4 regions of the Paenibacillus terreus genome follow, and region 4 is predicted to be linked to each of the others. Evidence: riboswitches for the same ligand, from Rfam matches in the RefSeq annotation. Region 4 holds a riboswitch; each other region holds the start of a gene.
The links. Region 4 has a riboswitch for cobalamin ahead of ACE5KN_RS06000 (ABC transporter substrate-binding protein). Riboswitches for the same ligand answer to the same signal wherever they lie in the genome.

Region 1 (4,260 bases), on a different contig from region 4:
TTGGGGGGAGAGAGCCTGGCCTTTTTATTCGCTGCCGCCGGTATAGGGATTGCGATGATTTATCCAACCGTTATGGCTTTTATTGCCAAAAGGTACCCTAATGGCAGTGATACCGCAATAACTTTTACAGTTACGCTTATGGGAGTCGGCAGTGTAATTGGCAACTACTTGATCGGCGGAGTTATTGAAATAACGAAGGGCTTTTTCGGGGCAGATTCTCAGTTGGGACTTCTTCGCGGGCTTCAGGCTGGCTACGGATTTATAGGTTTATGTGCAGCCATTTGTGCGGTCGGGGGCGTCATTCTATATGCTTACTTATTAAAGCGGAAAGAAATGATATAGAGTTATTATTGATTTTTTATATTTAATGAATGAAACGAGCCATAACTTGACAGCGTAAATAGGGAAGGGAATGACGGTGCAACTTTTAGCCGGATAAAAATCTCTGATTTAACCGAAACTTGAGTTTCAAACAGGAAGTTTGTCGTAATGAACATACTCTTTATGAAGAGGGGAGAAGTGCTGTTGGAATCCATTTGGCTGGAGTACGCATGGGCATTACTGATTCTTATTGCATTGGAGGGTTTGCTATCGGCGGATAATGCCTTGGTGCTGGCGGTGATCGCAAAGCATTTACCGGAGGACCAGAAGAAGAAAGCCATCAATTACGGGATTATTATGGCTTTTGTTTTTCGCTTTGCCGCTCTGTTTGCGATATCGTTTATTGCCAACGTCTGGCAAATACAGGCGATCGGGGCTGCTTATCTGTTATACCTGGGGTTAAAGCACATCATCAAAGCACGTTTTGGCAAGAAAAACGAGAATATTCGCGAAGACGTTAAGAAAGATGCTGCAGGAAAAGGCTTTTGGCCAACCGTAGGAAAAATTGCTATTGCGGATCTTGCCTTTGCGATTGATTCCATTCTTGCTGCAGTGGCTTTGGCACTGGGGCTTCCCGATTCACCGCTTGGGGATTTCGGCGGTATGGACGGCGGACAATTCATCGTTGTATTGCTTGGCGGAATCGCCGGGCTCGTCCTGATCAAATTCGCAGCCACATGGTTTGTGAAGCTGCTCGCTCAACGGCCGGCACTGGAGACCACGGCTTATGCAATTGTGGCTTGGGTCGGCGTTAAGCTCGCTGTGATTACCCTGGCCCATGAAGATATTGGTGTACTGGCTCATCATTTCCCGCATAGTACAGGCTGGACCCTTGTCTTTTATGGTGTTTTGGTTGCGATAGCACTTCTCGGATGGTTCGCGCCATCAAATAAAAAACAGTCACAGGCTGATCTGCCTTAGGTTCAACCTTACAATGAAACAGTTGGCAGGATAAATTGCCCTTGATATATTAAGGTTCATTTGCTAAGGAGAGATTTTTTTGTGACTCAAAAGCAGGCGATGAGGGCAGGAATGAAGTTATTCGTTCCTGCCCTTTTTAATCTTCATCAAACGAAATGGATTATAAAAATGAAAGAAAGCATAGTTCAGTCAACATAAGGCTGCCGGTATGATCGGCAGCTTTTTCAGCTCACGGGTAACACAGCTGTCAAACTGAACATCCCATAGCTTCCATCTTTTATATCATAAATTACACAAAAACTTATGCCGAAGTGTTATTCAGCATTATATCGTAGACAAAAGGGACCCCTGCCGCTATGATAGAAACGAAATAGAGACGTCACTGATTGAAAAACTAAATAATCCAGCGTACGAGGTGCAGGTATGCGTGCATTCACGTTGCCTGCTTAATAGGGAAGTCCGGTAGATTCCGGCGCGGTCCCGCCACTGTAAATGCCGAGCTATCCCCGCAAGCCACTGTTCTTCAGGAATGGGAAGGAGGGGAAAAGCGATAAGGCTGAGCCAGGAGACCTGCCTTGTAACGATTTTGTTTCTGCATTCTTCGGGAGAGAGAAGGGGAGACAGCCGTTTTTCATGCAGCACGTTCCGGGAACCTGCCTTGGCGTGAAGCTGCTCTGTTTACCATGTCCACTTCTGTGAAGTGGATTTTTTGCATTTTTAGAGGTAAAGAAACAACAAATCAATTTAGAAAGAGGTCTGATATGAAAGGGTTAACCGGTTATAAAGCCATCATGGCGCTCAGTCTGGCGCTGATTCTTACCGCATCAACACTATTTTCATGGGGCTGGCCTGTCCGGCAAGCCCACGCGGAGGAGGGGATATCACAGGGAGAACCTTCTTCAGTACAGCAATCGGTCTATGGAACAAGCGTCCGGACAGCTGTGACAGAAGCAGTGTATAAAAAAACGGACTTGGCGTTACAAAAGGCATTTGACTACATAGAGAACAGCGGAGGCGTGGATTCGGACTGGTTTGCTTTAAGTTATGGGCGGACAGGCAGATCCGTGCCGCAGAGCTACCAGATGTCTTTGGTAAATGAGGTGAAAAAGACTTGTGGACAATCCACGGTAACGACATTGGCCCGTCAGATTATCGAGTCTTCGGCCATCGACTGGGATGCGACGAAGTTTACGGACTGTAATGCCGTTGCGAAGCTCTATAATGCTTCGGACATGCCTACTATCTATGCGAGCATATATGCACTGATTGCTCTGGATTCGGGAAGCTACGATGTTCCGGCTGATGCGAAGTGGACACGTGATAAGCTGGTCGATTCCATCGTCACGTATCTGGAGGATCCGTCCTACGTGGATGGAGATTTGTACGGAATGGCTCTTAGTGCGCTCGGACCTTATCGGGATCAGGCCGATGTACAGACGGCTGGTGAGCAGGCTGTTTCCTGGCTGGCGACAAACCTGGATGATGCAAGCAGTGAAAGTATTTCCCAGGCCATCGTGGGACTAGCCTCCTTCGAGCTGGATCCGACCGCTGCGCAGTTTGCGAATGCCAATGGCGACCTAATTCAGCGCTTGCTGGCGTTCCAGAATTCGGACGGCGGGTTCAAACATGCGCTAAATATTCCAAGTTCGGATAAAGAATATGCCACCGAGCAGGCGATGCGGGCGCTTATTGCTTATGACCTGTTTACAGCAGGCGAGGGCACTCTTTATGTAAATCCGACAAAGCCTGCCTTGGTGCCGCCTCCGCCATCACCGGATTCTGAGCCTGCTCCCGAGCCGGAACCTGTGCCGGGCTCAGTCCAGGCAACGGTGTTTATTGAAGGACCGACAGCCCCTGTAGCGGAGGATGTTACAAAGGCAGTTTACGCTCTGGATGCCTTGAAAAATGTAACAGTCAAACATCATATCGCCCTTGAGACCTCATCCGAGGGATTTATAAATTCCATCGGCGGTATTAAGGGTGGGAATACCGGCTATTGGAGTTATGCGGTTAAAAGAGGTGGTGAGTGGATTAATCCGAATGTTGGCGCCGGAAGTTTCAAGTTGAATCCCTCCGACCAGGTATATTTTTATTTTGGGGGCTATGGAACTTCACTCATTGATTCCATCACCTCAACACCTGCATCACCGGGTTCGGGAGAGCCGGTCTCGGTACAGGTACAGAAAGCAGTCTGGGAGTACGATGCCAACTATAACGCTACAAAAGTGGTGTCCCCCGCAGCCAATGTGCAGGTCCAGATTGGCAGCCAAACGGTTATAACCAATGAGCAAGGTATAGCTTCCTTTAAGGGCTTTGGCTCAGGAACCTACACCGTAACAGTAACAGGTTATAAGACCAATGATGTTCCGACTGTCGTACGCAACACGTCCATGCTGATTGTTGGGAACGGTGGGGGTTCCGGCACGACGCCTGTAACGCAAACCATCACCTTGTCGGTAACAGGAACAGGCACTATCTTGCCTGCTACACAGGTCCGACTGGTCAGTGGGGATACTCCTTACAGCGTGCTGATTCGCGGGTTGGGGGCAGGCAGAGTCACAGCCTCCGGTAGCGGATCAGCGGTATATGTTACGGCCATTGACGGTTTGGCCGAGTTTGACCGCGGCCCGAACAGCGGCTGGTATTATACAGTGAACGGCGAGAAGCCAAATGTCGGCGCAGGAGCTTACCGCTTGAGCAGCGGTGATGTGGTGGATTGGAAATATACGACGGATTATAAGACAGACAGCAACCTTTCCGGTGGCGGAACGTCGGCGGCAGTGGGAACCTTTCCGGCATCTGTCCCTTCTCAGGTTGTTACTGCGCTGAATATAATCAGTCTCTCTCCGGATAACAAACTGCCAATCGGTCAGGCGGGCCAGGCGACTTCGGTCATCAATGCTTCTTCCCGTATGTCAGCGGACGAAGCGGAGAAAATCACTGAAGCTCTGGCAGCAT
Region 2 (4,260 bases), on a different contig from region 4:
AACGCGATCTTCATGTTTAATCTCATCCCCTGGGAAAGTGCTAAAAAGTGCAAATATAATCGGTATGATCGATAATAAAAGCATGACAAGATACATACCGCGCCAGTCAAGCACAGAACCGTTAATCTTAACCTGCATCAGACCCGTCGCAATAAGCGGTGCGACCGTCGAGCTAAGGCCATAAAAACCGTGGGCTAAGTTCATCATTGTGCCGGTATTTCTCACAAATATGCGGGCGCCTAAAATAGCCAATCCAATCTCCAGCATCCCGTTTCCAATGTACATCAGGAAATATGACGCAGAAAACGTAACATAATACGGAGAAAAGAAAATGAAAATACCCGAGACCGCCATCACTGCAAAAGATATAACGGTTACCCGCTTGATTCCCCATATTCTTGTCAGATAAGCAGTAAAAGAGCATGCGATTAAATAGCCAAGCGCATTAAGGGACAATAAAGTGCCCAATTGTGATTCGTTTAGCAGAAAGTCATACTGGATCCGTGGAATAGCGGGTCCCTTTATGTTTTCTGAAAATCCGAATATGATAAACCCTATAAAGATTGTTGCAAGCTGCATGGCATAAACTTTGTTGAATTTCCCTATACGTTTCTTCACTTTTTGCTTTCTCCTTATCCGTTTGGTTATGTATGAACATAAGGAAATTTTATATGAACAAATTTCTTTATTAAATATAATATTATGGAGTATTTATATAGTTTTAAGGAAACGACAATATCATAGCTTTCAACAGTCGCTCCTTATGTTGGATAATAAATAAAAATTTTCTGTTAATCCAATCTTTATTTTGAATAAACAACAAACCCACCAAAAAATGGTGGGACTTGTTACATCAGTTATTTTGTTTTTTCTACTGAAAACGCTCGAATCGATAGGGAAGCAGACTGGCCGGCAGCTCCAGCAGCTTGTCCTCATCCCGCGAGGCGATCGCCCATTCCAGCAATTCATCATAAAGGTCTTCCTCTTTGATGCCGCCGAACCATACCGGACCGTCCGGCGTCTGAATCGATACGACGTTGGCAATATCGCAAGGACCAAGACAGCCGGTGACTGTCAGCTGGATACTCTTGAGCAGCTTCTCTTCCTTCCATCTGCTCTTCAGCTTGTCTAGCGGGATGCCCGGTTTGCCCTTCTCTGTATGACCGCAGCAGCAGCCGTTACAGATCATAACCTGGCCGAGAACTCTTCTTTTCGTTGCAACTTGCTCCATTCTTATCCTCTCCCATGCACTTGTGATCTCGCATAAGCCTCCCCGTCCGGCTTCATGTTGACCCAAAAAAGCCCTCAGTCCGCAAAGGGCTGAGGGCAAGAGTACATAAGAGAACAGACCGCAGACCACACACGGGTCCCGATCTCCATATTATGTACACCGTTCCTTAACCGCGAAGGGCTGATGCGAACCTGCAGGCAGGTCTTCTGGCTCCCGGATCGGTACCTGCCTTCCGTCTTCCCCAGCATGCTGAGTGACATGTATGGAAGGAGGCTCCCCGGTTACAGCGGCGCGACCGCTAGGGATTTTCACCCTATTCCCTTTTAACCCCGGCCTTGGCCAGGGCACCTGCGAGATTCTTCCATTATAACGGACTCAGGACAGAATGACGAGCCTTTAAAATTCATGTCACATAATCTCATTTTTCCATTGTCATATATCAGGAACAGGAATACATAACATTTCCGAGTTCAGATCTAATCCAATAATGGGCCTTTCAGCATATTTTCAGTAAACTCTTTCTTTTGTTTCAGAAAAATGCGTTTTAATGAAACGGCACTTAGAAACCGAAAGGACATGATTCGTATATGGGCACTGCCAAGAAGGAAAAAGTCCCTGAGCTTCAGGTTGTCAGGGCATTTGCGATTATAGGGGTTATAGCAGTCCATTCCACGTCGTCTGCCACACTGCAAATGACGGAATCTCACTATTATTTCTTCTATAACTTTCTGAACATCTTCCTGAAATTCGGAACATCCACGTTTATTGCGCTGAGCGCATTTGTGCTTTTTTACAACTATTTGGACCGGCCGCTCGGCAGCAGCTTAATCAAGCATTTTTATAAGCAAAGACTGCTGTATATCCTGGTGCCGTATTTCGTTTTTTCACTGATTTATTTCTGCCTGCAGCAGACATCCGCCGGAGCCCCCGGTATGGATGCGGGAGAACTGACCCGTTCCTTCTTCACCAAGCTTGTTACCGGCAAAGCCTACACCCATTTGTACTTTGTATTTATAAATGCGCAGTTCTATCTGCTGTTCCCGTTGTTCCTGTGGCTGTTCAAAAGGTTTCGCGGATTGCACAGTTGGGCGGTTGTGCTAGGCTTTGCGCTGCAGTGGGCTTTTGTGATCGCCAACAAGTATTACTTTCAGGTGGAAAACCGCGGCAGCTGGGTGCTCTCTTACATGGCATATTACATGCTCGGCGCTGCGCTAGGCATCTACTATCCGAAAATCAAACAATGGCTCATTGTGCGCAAGGAACATGCCTCAGGAACACGAATCGCCGTTTGGAGCCTGCTGTGGCTCCTGTGGCTGGCCGCAGGGCTGTCGCATGTGTACATCTGGTATGAAACGCGTATGAATGGCCTTTTGTACAATTCACTCCTTTACGAGCTGCTGTACAACATTTACGCCTCGCTAAGCGTACTTGTACTGCTGCAAATCGCCTCCGTGGTGTACCATCAGGGCCGATCCGCCCTTGGTCGCGGGCTGGCGCAGTTGGGCTCGGTTTCATTCGGCGTGTATTTGCTGCACCCGATCGTGCTGCTGCTGTACCGCCTTTTCTCGCCGCAAACCGGCACGGCCTGGCTGCTTCATCTCTGGTATGCAGGCGGTTTTGCGCTGGCGTTGACTCTTGCCTGGTTCGTAGTATCCATGGCCGGACGCTATCTTCCTTATGCCTCTGTGTTCTTTGGTCCCCTCCCCAAGCCAAAGCGGTCTGAGCTTAGACAGGAAGCAAGAAGTTCTGCTGCTTTTCCTGGGAAATAATCGAAACCGCAAGAAGCCTTAAGCGGGACGCCGTTCCGCTTAAGGCTTGAATTTCCTGGAGTAGGCCTCCTAAAATCGCAAGAAAAATTTCCGCTAAACGCGGTCTGTCTTCTGAGAATGTACGTCGATAGGCGTTTTTACGGCTATTGATCACGAGCCCCCGATGATCAAAGCATAGACAATTCCCGGCCCGTGAACGCCGATCGTCAGGTCATTCTCGATATCCGAGGACCGGCTCGGGCCCGAGATAAAGTGAATGCCTGCCGGAAGCTGATCACGCCCAGCCTGATCAAATTCCGTCAGAATTTCACCCAGCCGGGTCTTCAGTCGTTCCACCGGAACCAGAATGATGAGCACGGTGGGAAGAAGGCTTACGGAGCGACCTTTATGCGGTGCAGAAAGCACCGCCACCGAACCGGTATAAGCAGCAGCATAATCCGCCATAACGACACCGAAGTCCGCATCAGCCGCTTTGGCTTTCCAGGAATTCTCGGAATCCGAGTTCCAGACAGAGATGTCCGCGCCGGGAATGGCGGATTCCAGCTCAAGCGCCGCCAGCTCCGGCTGGTCCTGTCTGAGAATGGCTCTTGCTCCCATTTCGACTGCCTTGTCGACGATGAAGGAAGCTGCTTCCTGCATTGTCCCCAGTCTGGCTACATGTCCGCCCACGCTGCTGAAATTGGCGGCAAAGCGGTCGATCCGCTCCTGCTCGCTCCACTCGAACGCCTGCCAGAACCCCGGCGCGCCCCGCAGCGGATGCGGAGGGGGTTCCGTTACACGCGGCCGCTTCAGTCTGGCAGCAATGCCGTTCATAAACTGCTGCTGCTTCGCGCGTGACTGGGATTCCATTTGCTCCAGCCATTCCTGATGCGGGCTACTCATGCCGCTCCCCCCTTTTCCGCTGCCGCAAAACAGCCTCCATCCGACTTTGCAGCACCGGGTCCGGCTGGGGCAGCGTGCTTCGCACTTCACGGTCCAATTCCTTCCAGCGCTGACGGAAGGTCTGCTTCGCAAGAGACGGTGCAACCCTGTAATTGTTCCACCCTTTCAACGGACCCAGCTTCAGGGGAACCCCACCGTCCCGGACGAAGGGTTTTTGGCCAAGCTGGCCCAACCGCACCGCCGCGCTGAACCGCTTCGAGTTGGCGGCCACGGCCGCAAAGCCCTTCATGCCGATCCCTTCCAGCCTGCTGCCATGTCCGCTTTCGACCTTACGCCGCCGCAGATAGACAAGCATATCGTGCAGGGGAATTTTCACGG
Region 3 (4,260 bases), on a different contig from region 4:
ACCGTGCTCGGCCCGCCCATTACTGCCCGTCTGTCCTTTCCGTCCTATGAAATTGCCCGGCAGATGCAGATTACGGATTTTCTGGACAGGTTCGATTTGCTGATTGCGGGAATGACGCTGCCTACGGTCATCATCAAGGTGGGTTTTGACCTGTATGTGTTATGCAGCGCTTCAAGGCGTCTTCTGCCCTCCGTGAAGGGTGAGCTTACAGTTCTGCCCGTAGGAATTCTGGGCTTCGTGTGCACCTTCTGGTTTTTTGAGAATTTGCCGCAAGTTTTTTCTTTTAGCAAAGAATGGGCAGTATTCGTATTGTTCTTCTATGTGCTGCTGCCGGTAGTGCTTCTCTTTATGCTGCATCCGAAGAAAGAAGGCAGGGCGGAAGGAGATGCGCAGCCACAGCCGGGACAATCATAGTCAAGCATCAACTCCCATGTGCAATTTACAGTTGCCTTTTTTGCGCCGGACTGTATACTTGTACCAAAACGTACCGAGCAGCAAGGGAGGAGCTTTATGGCATTGCGCATGGCAGGCAAGACCGTGGCGCTGGCGGGGCCACGTAAATCAGAGGAAATGAAGATTTTGGTGGAGAAAATGGGGGGGACGGCGCTGCTGCGCCCGGCACAGGGGACTGTGCTCCTGGACGATGCCGAGCTCCGTGCCGGCATAGAGGCGTGGCTTAGCTCCCCGCCGGACTGGACCCTGCTGACGACAGGCATGGGGCTGGAGGCCCTGTATCAAATGGCTGAAGAAATGGGGGTTGCCGAGCGGCTGCACGAGCTGCTGGCATCATCGCATATTGCGGCGCGCGGCTATAAAACCGTGAACGCGCTCAAGAAACGCGGATTAACGCCGGTGGTCCGCGACGATGACGGCAGCACGGCAGGGCTGATCCGTTCCTTTGCACCCTATAACCTGAATGACCAGAAGGTGATTCTTCAGCTGCACGGCGATCCCGCCCCACGTCTGGTCGACTGGCTACAGGAGCAGGGGGCCGATGTCCGGCAGCTGCTGCCTTACAAGCATGTGCCGCCGAAAACGGAGGATCTGGAAGATCTGGTCAATGATATTATCCAGCGGAGGGTAGATGCCGTGGCGTTTACCAGCGGTCCGCAAATCCGTTTTCTGGCCGAATATGCACGCAGCTGCGGCGTCATGGAAGACGTGCTGGCTGCATTCCAGAGTGACATTATTGCCGTTTCCGTCGGAAAAGTGACGGCGCAGGCGATGCTGGAGGAAGGGATAGAACGCATTGTCGTGCCGGCCGAAGAGCGTATGGGCAGCATGATGGTGGAGCTGGGGCGATACTTCGAATCCGGGGGAATGGCGAACGGATACGGACTGGACAGGACTGCGGCGGCAGACAAAGAACAATAACTGGAGGACCTCCCGAAAAGGCAACCCGGATACATCAAAAACCCGGCTTGCCTTTTTTTGTCTTGCTTGCCAGGGTCTCTTCCATTTAAGCGGCTGCTTCAACCTCTTTAAGATCCTGCGTCATTCTTCTTTTCAATAACCGCAAGTTCTTAGTATGATACAACGAGACAGGTTGATTTCAGACAACAAATTGCCCTGAATATACAGAAAGAGGTGCTGAATGGTGAAGTCGATTTGTGTGTTTGCAGGCTCCAACGACGGGAAGGCTCCGGAATACAGGGAGCAGGCGGCCCGGCTCGGAGAGCATATCGCCCGCCGTGGACTGCGTCTGATCTATGGAGGGTCCAGCTTCGGACTGATGGGCACAGCCGCCAATGCTGCGCTTGCCAGCAGGGGACAGGTAACGGGCATCATGCCTACGGCATTGTTCCGGCGGGAAATCGTGCATGAGGGGCTGACGGAGTTTATTGAAGTCAGGGACATGCATGAGCGCAAGGCGACGATGCATCGGTTGGCTGACGGCTTCATTGCGCTTCCGGGAGGGATCGGCACCTTTGAGGAATTGTTCGAGGTGCTGTGTTGGGCTCAGATCGGCCTGCACAGCAAGCCTGTCGGGCTTTTAAATGTAAACGGCTACTACAACCCGCTGATGGAATTAATCCGGCACAGTGTGCAGGAGGGATTTGCGGGCCGGACGCATCTGGATCTGATCTTGCTTGAGGAGGATGCCGAGGAACTGGTCAAGAGAATGTGTTCCTCTGACGGGCTGTCCCTTTAAGAGGTAGTTCAAAAAGTCATCTTTTGATCACGAAGGAAATCAGGAAGCGGGCTCGACATCGAATCTTGAATTCAGCCGGGCCTAAGCAGATGCTTGCGAAGCATGTTTCCTGCGGAAACATTTCAGGTGCTCACGTACCCTAAGTACGCTCCGCTCCTCAGTCCCTAGCTTCATCCAACTTAAGCGTTTTGAAAAAACGCACTTCGAAAGCACAGGCTTCGGTGCTGAAAACCTGACTTTTTGAACACGCACTTTAATAGTCCGGGGACGCGGAAACGGTCTGATGCAATCGAAACGATGAGCCGCAGCTCCGTTTTTCATGCTTGCGCTTTCCGCAAAGGCAGGGTTATGATGGATTCACAATGGAATAAGCGACCAGGCAGGGTGCCTTTGCCGAGGGGCAAAGGGTAACAGGGAATCGGGTGCAAATCCCGAGCGGTCCCGCCACTGTATTGGGGAGGCTCTTCTTCAACATGTCACTCGAACCAGACCCGGGGAAGACGAAGAAGGCTGATGATCCGAAGCCAGGAGACCTACCTTGCCTGTATGCACCGTAATCCTTCGCGGAAAGGAGTGGTGTACGAAAATCAGTGGACGAGCCTGCGCGGGCTCCCGATATTCCGGAATGCTTTTCACCCGGGGATGAAGAGAAGGGTGTTAAACACAAACCCTTACATCTCCCTGTTGACCGGGATACGGGCAAGCTATGCGCAATGTAGCTTTATTTAGGGCTGCCTGGCTAACTTTGACTGAATTACGTACATACAGCCCCATCCTTAGCGGATGGGGCTTTTTTGAGCTTGTAAACACGAAAGGGGTGGAGTTGTTGTTAAAACGGAGTAAAGGCATCGGGCTGGCGCTGCTGACCGCCGCATTCACGCTGTATTTTCTGGCGGCGAGTCCGCAGGAGGCCTATGCGATGCATATCATGGAGGGCTTTTTACCGATCGGTTGGGCACTTTTCTGGTGGATTTTATTCCTTCCCTTTTTTGCGCTCGGTGTTTGCAGTGTAACCCGGCTGACGAGAGAGGCTCCTGAGCTGAAGCTGATGCTTGGGTTGGCGGGGGCGTTTACATTTGTGCTGTCTGCCCTGAAGCTGCCTTCCGTGACGGGCAGCAGCTCCCATCCGACCGGAACGGGACTGGGCGCAGTGATGCTGGGCCCCCTGCCGATGAGCGTGATTGGCTCCATTGTGCTGCTGTTCCAGGCAGTGCTTCTGGCGCATGGCGGAATTACGACGCTCGGAGCGAATGCATTCTCCATGGCCGTGGCCGGCCCGTTTGCCGGTTATGCAGCATACAGGCTGCTTATGAAAACAGCCCGCAAGGAGTGGGTGGCTGTTTTCACCGCTGCGGCTATAGCCGATATGACGACTTATCTGGTGACCTCCGTACAGCTTTCCCTTGCCTTTCCTTCCGTACATGGCGGGATTTGGGCATCTTTCTTGAAATTCGGCGGCATATTTGCCGTGACACAGGTTCCGCTCGCGGTCAGCGAGGGATTGCTGACGGTTTTGCTGTGGAAATGGCTTAAAGCATACAGCCCGAATGAACTGTCCGTGCTCCGGCGCGGCATGAAGGAGGCCGAGCCGTCATGAAGACAAAAACGATAACCGGCCTTGTCCTCCTGGTCGTCATTCTGCTCGCTGCCCTCCCGCTGCTGCTGGTGAATGGCGATTTCGGCGGCGCGGACGGCGCCGCCGAGGAGGCGATTACCCAGATCAACCCCCACTACACCCCGTGGTTTCAGCCGCTGATGGAGCCGCCGCCGGAAACGGAAAGCATGCTGTTTGCCCTGCAGGCTGCGCTGGGTGCGGGGTTGATCGGCTATATCATCGGCCTGTTCAAGGGAAGAAAGGATGCCCGCCGGACGGATGCTCAGAAGGATTGATTCCCTGTCTTACAGCGGAGCGTTCAGCGGCTGCTCGCCGTTGTGGAAGAGTTGTTTTGCCGGGGTGATGTTTGGGATGGCCTATATCGGCCATCCCCCTGTCCAGCTGGCTGTATGGATTTGGCTCGTCTTATGGACGGTAAGGTACGGCGGGATTCCGTGGAAGCCTTATGCGTCCTTAACGGCAGCCTCGCTCCTCTTCTATATGCTGAGTTTGC
Region 4 (4,260 bases):
CGGAGGTGCTGCTGATTGCAACAACCATCGCCTCCAAAGGGCTGAAGGATGCCGGCATGGCGGTTTACAGGGAGCTGCACTCCGGTGATCTGCCTGCAGCCCGCACAGCGCTGGGTATGATCGTGGGACGGGATACGCAGGAGCTGGATGAGCCGGAAATTGTGCGCGGCACGGTGGAAACAATCGCCGAAAACATCGTTGACGCGATCATTTCACCGCTGTTTTATGCGCTGATCGGGGGGGCGCCCCTGGCCATGGCTTACCGTGCGGTCAATACGCTTGATTCCATGGTCGGGTACAAAAATGAAAAATACCTTCACTTGGGCTGGGCGTCGGCAAGGCTTGACGATGCGGCCAATTACATTCCCGCGCGGCTGACGGCGGTGCTGCTTGTCAGCGCGGCGTGGCTGAAGAGGCTGGAACCGCTCCGCAGCTGGCTGACGGTACGGCGCGATGCGCGGATGCATCCGAGCCCTAACAGCGGCTTCCCGGAATCGGCGGTCGCAGGCGCGCTCGGCGTCAGACTGGGCGGGTACAATGTATACCATGGAGTACGCTTCTTTAGGGCCTATATGGGGGACCCGCTCCGACCGCTGGAAGCGGAGGATATCAGGCGGACAACCGTGCTGATGTTCCTCTCTTCCTGGCTGTTCGTCCTGTTGTGCGTGGTGGCCGGCGGGATAAGGTGGATCGTGATGCCGCCACAATGACGAGTCCGATTCCGGGGGAGGTATGGAAAATGAGCAGCAGTGCGTTCCATGAGCTGGATTTAATTCTGGTCAGGCATGGGACAACGCAGTGGAACCGCGAAAAGCGTTATGTGGGACATGCCGATCCGGGATTGCTCCCGGAGGCGGCGGGTGAACAGGGAGCGCTTGGGCTGCGGTTGCACGGGATGTGCTTTGCCAAAGTATACAGTAGCGATCTCCGCCGCTGCACAGAAACGCTGAGACTGGCTGCGCCGCAGCTTGCGGCTGCAGCCGTTCCGGATGCCAGACTGCGTGAGCTGGATTTCGGAGAGTGGGACGGCGAAACCTACGAATCGCTTAAAGACGTGCAGCTGTATAGGTCCTGGCTGGACGATCCGCGTTGTTTCACTCCGCCCGGCGGCGAGAGCCTGGAGCATTTTGAAGACAGACTGACGGGCTTTCTAAACTCCCTGCGCGATGAGGTTCTGCAGGGGGAAGGAAGTAATGCGGAAGGAATCCCTGCCGTCCTGGCTGTCACCCATGGCGGCGTGATCCGTCAGCTGGCTGTGCTGACCGTGCCCGGGCTGGACTTCTGGTCCATTCAGCTGCCGCCCGCCGGCATGGCCGGGCTGCGTCTAAAATATGAGGAGGATGGGCGTATTACGGGAAGTTGGCTGAGAAATATCTCATTTCCCTAACCCCGACTTGGGCTATCAAACCCCGGCCTTGACTGCACTCGTTCACAAATTTGTAAAGCCCGTTCCGGCGGGTTTTCCTTGATTTGACGGCAGATTTGCCGGCCGTGCGGGTTGTATAGCCGCCTTTTTTCACCTATAATCACTTTGAAAATAATTTAAGTGCGAGTTCAAAAAGTCAGGTTTTCAGCACCGAGAAAATTGGATGAAGGTAGGGACTGAGGAGCGGAGCGTACTAGGGGTACGTGAGCACCGGAAGGCCCGGCTGAATTCAAGATTCGATGTCGAGTCTGCTCCCTGATTTCCTTCGTGATCAAAAGATGACTTTTTGAACAACCTCTTTAAGGTAACAGCAGACCAGGTCAGAGCGGCGGTGGAAGCCTGCAAACCACGCCGTTCTGTTAAAAGGGAAGCCGGTGCAATTCCGGCACGGTCCCGCCACTGTGAAACGGGTATGGACGGCAATACGCCACTGCCGCGGCTGAAGCCGCTGCGGGAAGGCGCCGGCCTTGAGCAATTCCCGTAAGTCAGGAGACCTGCCCGGTTCGCTTAGACCGTCGCTCCTTCGAGGAAAGGATGGCGGGTTCGGCGGCTATGAATCCGTGGGCACGGCAATGCCTGCAGCGGATATCGGCTGACGCAGAGCCCGGTCCTCTCATGAGGACCGGGTTTTCATTTGCACAGCCGGAATATATAGAAGAAAAGGGGAGTAACACTGTGACCAGATCAATAAAGAATTGGATGACTGTGCTGCTGGCGCTGCTGCTGACCGTGGCGCTTGCTGCATGCGGCAATAAAGGGGCAGGCAATGGGGCTGCAGACGGCAGCGCTGCTTCTCCACAGCAGACGGCGCCGGCGGAAGAGGCGGGAGCTACGGTATATCCGCTGACCGTCAAGGATGCGACCGGACAGGAGTTTACTTTTGAGAAGGCTCCGGAAAAGGTGATTTCCGTATCCCCTGCCGAGACGGAGGCGCTGTTCGCTCTTGGATTGGACAAGGAGATCGTCGGTGTATCGGATTATGACGATTACCCGGCAGCGGCTACATCCAAGCCGAAGATGGGCGGCATTACAAAGCCGAATGAAGAGGCCATTATCGCTGCCCAGCCTGACATTGTTTTTACAGGCATCTCGATGAGTGAAGAGGCCGTCAACAAGCTGCGCGAGCTGGGCATTACCATCTTCAAGACCGATCCGAAGACGGTAGAGGACGTCATGAATAACATCACCCTGTATGGCAAAATTATGGACCGCCAGAAAGAAGCGAAGGCAATTACCGATAAAATGAAGGCCGATATCGCCGAGGTGCAGCAAGGTATTAAAAATATCGGCGAGGATCAGAGACTGCGGGTTTATGTTGAATTTTCGCCAGGCTGGACAGTGGGCAAAGGTGAGTTTATGGATGAGCTGATTACGCTGGCAGGGGGAGAGAACATCGCTTCCGACACGGAGGGATGGAACCAGATCAGCGAGGAAAAGGTCATTGCGGCGAACCCGGATGTTATCCTGTATGGCAAAAGCGTGGTGGATGAGAATGGACAGACCCTGGAGCAGATCATTAAAGGACGTGACGGCTGGGGCCACATCAATGCCATCCGCAACAACCGCGTGTTCGGTCTGGACGACAACCTGCTCAGCCGTCCGGGGCCGCGTGTGACGGAGGGGCTCAAGGAAGTGGCCAAAGCCATCTATCCGGAAATTTTTAAATGAACCGCAAGCTTGCCGCTTACGGGCTGGCCGGATTCATTCTGTTGATTCTGACGGTGCTGATCTGCCTGGGTATCGGCTCGGTTCGACTGCCTGTCCAGCAGATCGCGGGCATTCTGATGCACCGCCTTCCGTGGGCCGGGACGTATATTACGCCGTTCTGGGATGCTCCGGCCGAGCAAATTATTGTTAACGTGCGCCTGCCGCGCGTTCTGCTTGGCATGCTGACGGGTGCCGCGCTTGCGCTTGCAGGCGCGGCCTTCCAGGGCGTGCTGCGCAACCCGCTGGCCGATCCTTTTACCCTTGGTGTATCGTCGGGCGCGTCGGTCGGAGCGGCTTTTTTAATCTACTGGGGACTTCAGTATTCGTTTTTCGGCCTCTGGACCCTGCCGCTGGTGGCCTTCACTACTGGAATCCTTACATTATACTTTGTGATCCTGCTGGCAGGAGAAAATGGAAAAATCCCCACGCAAAGCCTGATCCTTTCCGGTGTGGTCATGCAGTCTTTTCTGGGAGCGGTAGTTTCTTTGCTGACCGCCATGTCCAAGGAGACCATCAATGAAATCCTGTATTGGACGATGGGCAGCCTCAGCCTGAAGGGCTGGGCGTATCCGGGCATTATTCTTCCTTACGTCATTTTTGGGCTGGTGTTCCTGTGCAGCAAAGCCCGTGTACTGAACATGCTGGCATTGGGAGAAAGGCAGGCCGCCTATATGGGAGTAAATGTGGACAGGACGAAGCTGTGGGTGCTGATTGCGGCGACTTTTCTGACGGCAGCGTCGGTATCCGTCTGCGGGGTGATCGGTTTTGTGGGGCTCGTTGTGCCGCATATGATCCGCCTGCTGACCGGACCGGACTACCGGCTGATTATTCCGCTGTCCGCGCTGGGAGGCGCCATCTTCATGGTATGGGCGGATACGGCCGCACGCACGCTGCTGGCGCCAACGGAAATTCCGCTCGGGGTCGTTACGGCATTTGTGGGGGCTCCGTTCTTCGCTTACCTGCTGCAGCGCAACAAGAAGCAGCGGAAAGGAGAGCTGTCGTGATGAGCACATACTTCCGGGCAGTCGACATTTCAGGGGTCCATAAAACCTTTGGCCGGGTACAGGCGCTATCCGATATCAACTGGGGCGCTGCCGCCGGAGAGTGGTGGGGGATCGTCGGCCCGA

Region 1: another riboswitch for cobalamin. It lies ahead of ACE5KN_RS21895 (S-layer homology domain-containing protein); the one in region 4 lies ahead of ACE5KN_RS06000 (ABC transporter substrate-binding protein).
Region 2: another riboswitch for cobalamin. It lies ahead of ACE5KN_RS21880 ((2Fe-2S) ferredoxin domain-containing protein); the one in region 4 lies ahead of ACE5KN_RS06000 (ABC transporter substrate-binding protein).
Region 3: another riboswitch for cobalamin. It lies ahead of ACE5KN_RS08035 (energy-coupling factor ABC transporter permease); the one in region 4 lies ahead of ACE5KN_RS06000 (ABC transporter substrate-binding protein).

What each region holds. Positions count from the first base shown of each region.
Region 1 covers NZ_JBHIRX010000014.1:64,615-68,874, forward strand. The annotation lists gene ACE5KN_RS21885 (MFS transporter) at 1-342, shown strand, start outside; gene ACE5KN_RS21890 (MeeY/MeeF family manganese export membrane protein) at 526-1,302, shown strand; cobalamin riboswitch at 1,699-1,894, shown strand; gene ACE5KN_RS21895 (S-layer homology domain-containing protein) at 2,064-4,260, shown strand, end outside.
Region 2 covers NZ_JBHIRX010000014.1:60,076-64,335, reverse strand. The annotation lists gene ACE5KN_RS21885 (MFS transporter) at 1-618, opposite strand, end outside; gene ACE5KN_RS21880 ((2Fe-2S) ferredoxin domain-containing protein) at 872-1,231, opposite strand; cobalamin riboswitch at 1,411-1,598, opposite strand; gene ACE5KN_RS21875 (acyltransferase) at 1,819-3,000, shown strand; gene ACE5KN_RS21870 (LutC/YkgG family protein) at 3,151-3,882, opposite strand; gene ACE5KN_RS21865 (LutB/LldF family L-lactate oxidation iron-sulfur protein) at 3,875-4,260, opposite strand, start outside.
Region 3 covers NZ_JBHIRX010000003.1:243,818-248,077, reverse strand. The annotation lists gene ACE5KN_RS08050 (GerAB/ArcD/ProY family transporter) at 1-414, shown strand, start outside; gene ACE5KN_RS08045 (uroporphyrinogen-III synthase) at 511-1,374, shown strand; gene ACE5KN_RS08040 (LOG family protein) at 1,598-2,152, shown strand; cobalamin riboswitch at 2,518-2,707, shown strand; gene ACE5KN_RS08035 (energy-coupling factor ABC transporter permease) at 2,979-3,749, shown strand; gene ACE5KN_RS08030 (energy-coupling factor ABC transporter substrate-binding protein) at 3,746-4,042, shown strand; gene cbiQ (cobalt ECF transporter T component CbiQ) at 4,026-4,260, shown strand, end outside.
Region 4 covers NZ_JBHIRX010000002.1:383,377-387,636, forward strand. The annotation lists gene cbiB (adenosylcobinamide-phosphate synthase CbiB) at 1-710, shown strand, start outside; gene ACE5KN_RS05995 (histidine phosphatase family protein) at 740-1,387, shown strand; cobalamin riboswitch at 1,727-1,942, shown strand; gene ACE5KN_RS06000 (ABC transporter substrate-binding protein) at 2,126-3,094, shown strand; gene ACE5KN_RS06005 (FecCD family ABC transporter permease) at 3,091-4,137, shown strand; gene ACE5KN_RS06010 (ABC transporter ATP-binding protein) at 4,137-4,260, shown strand, end outside.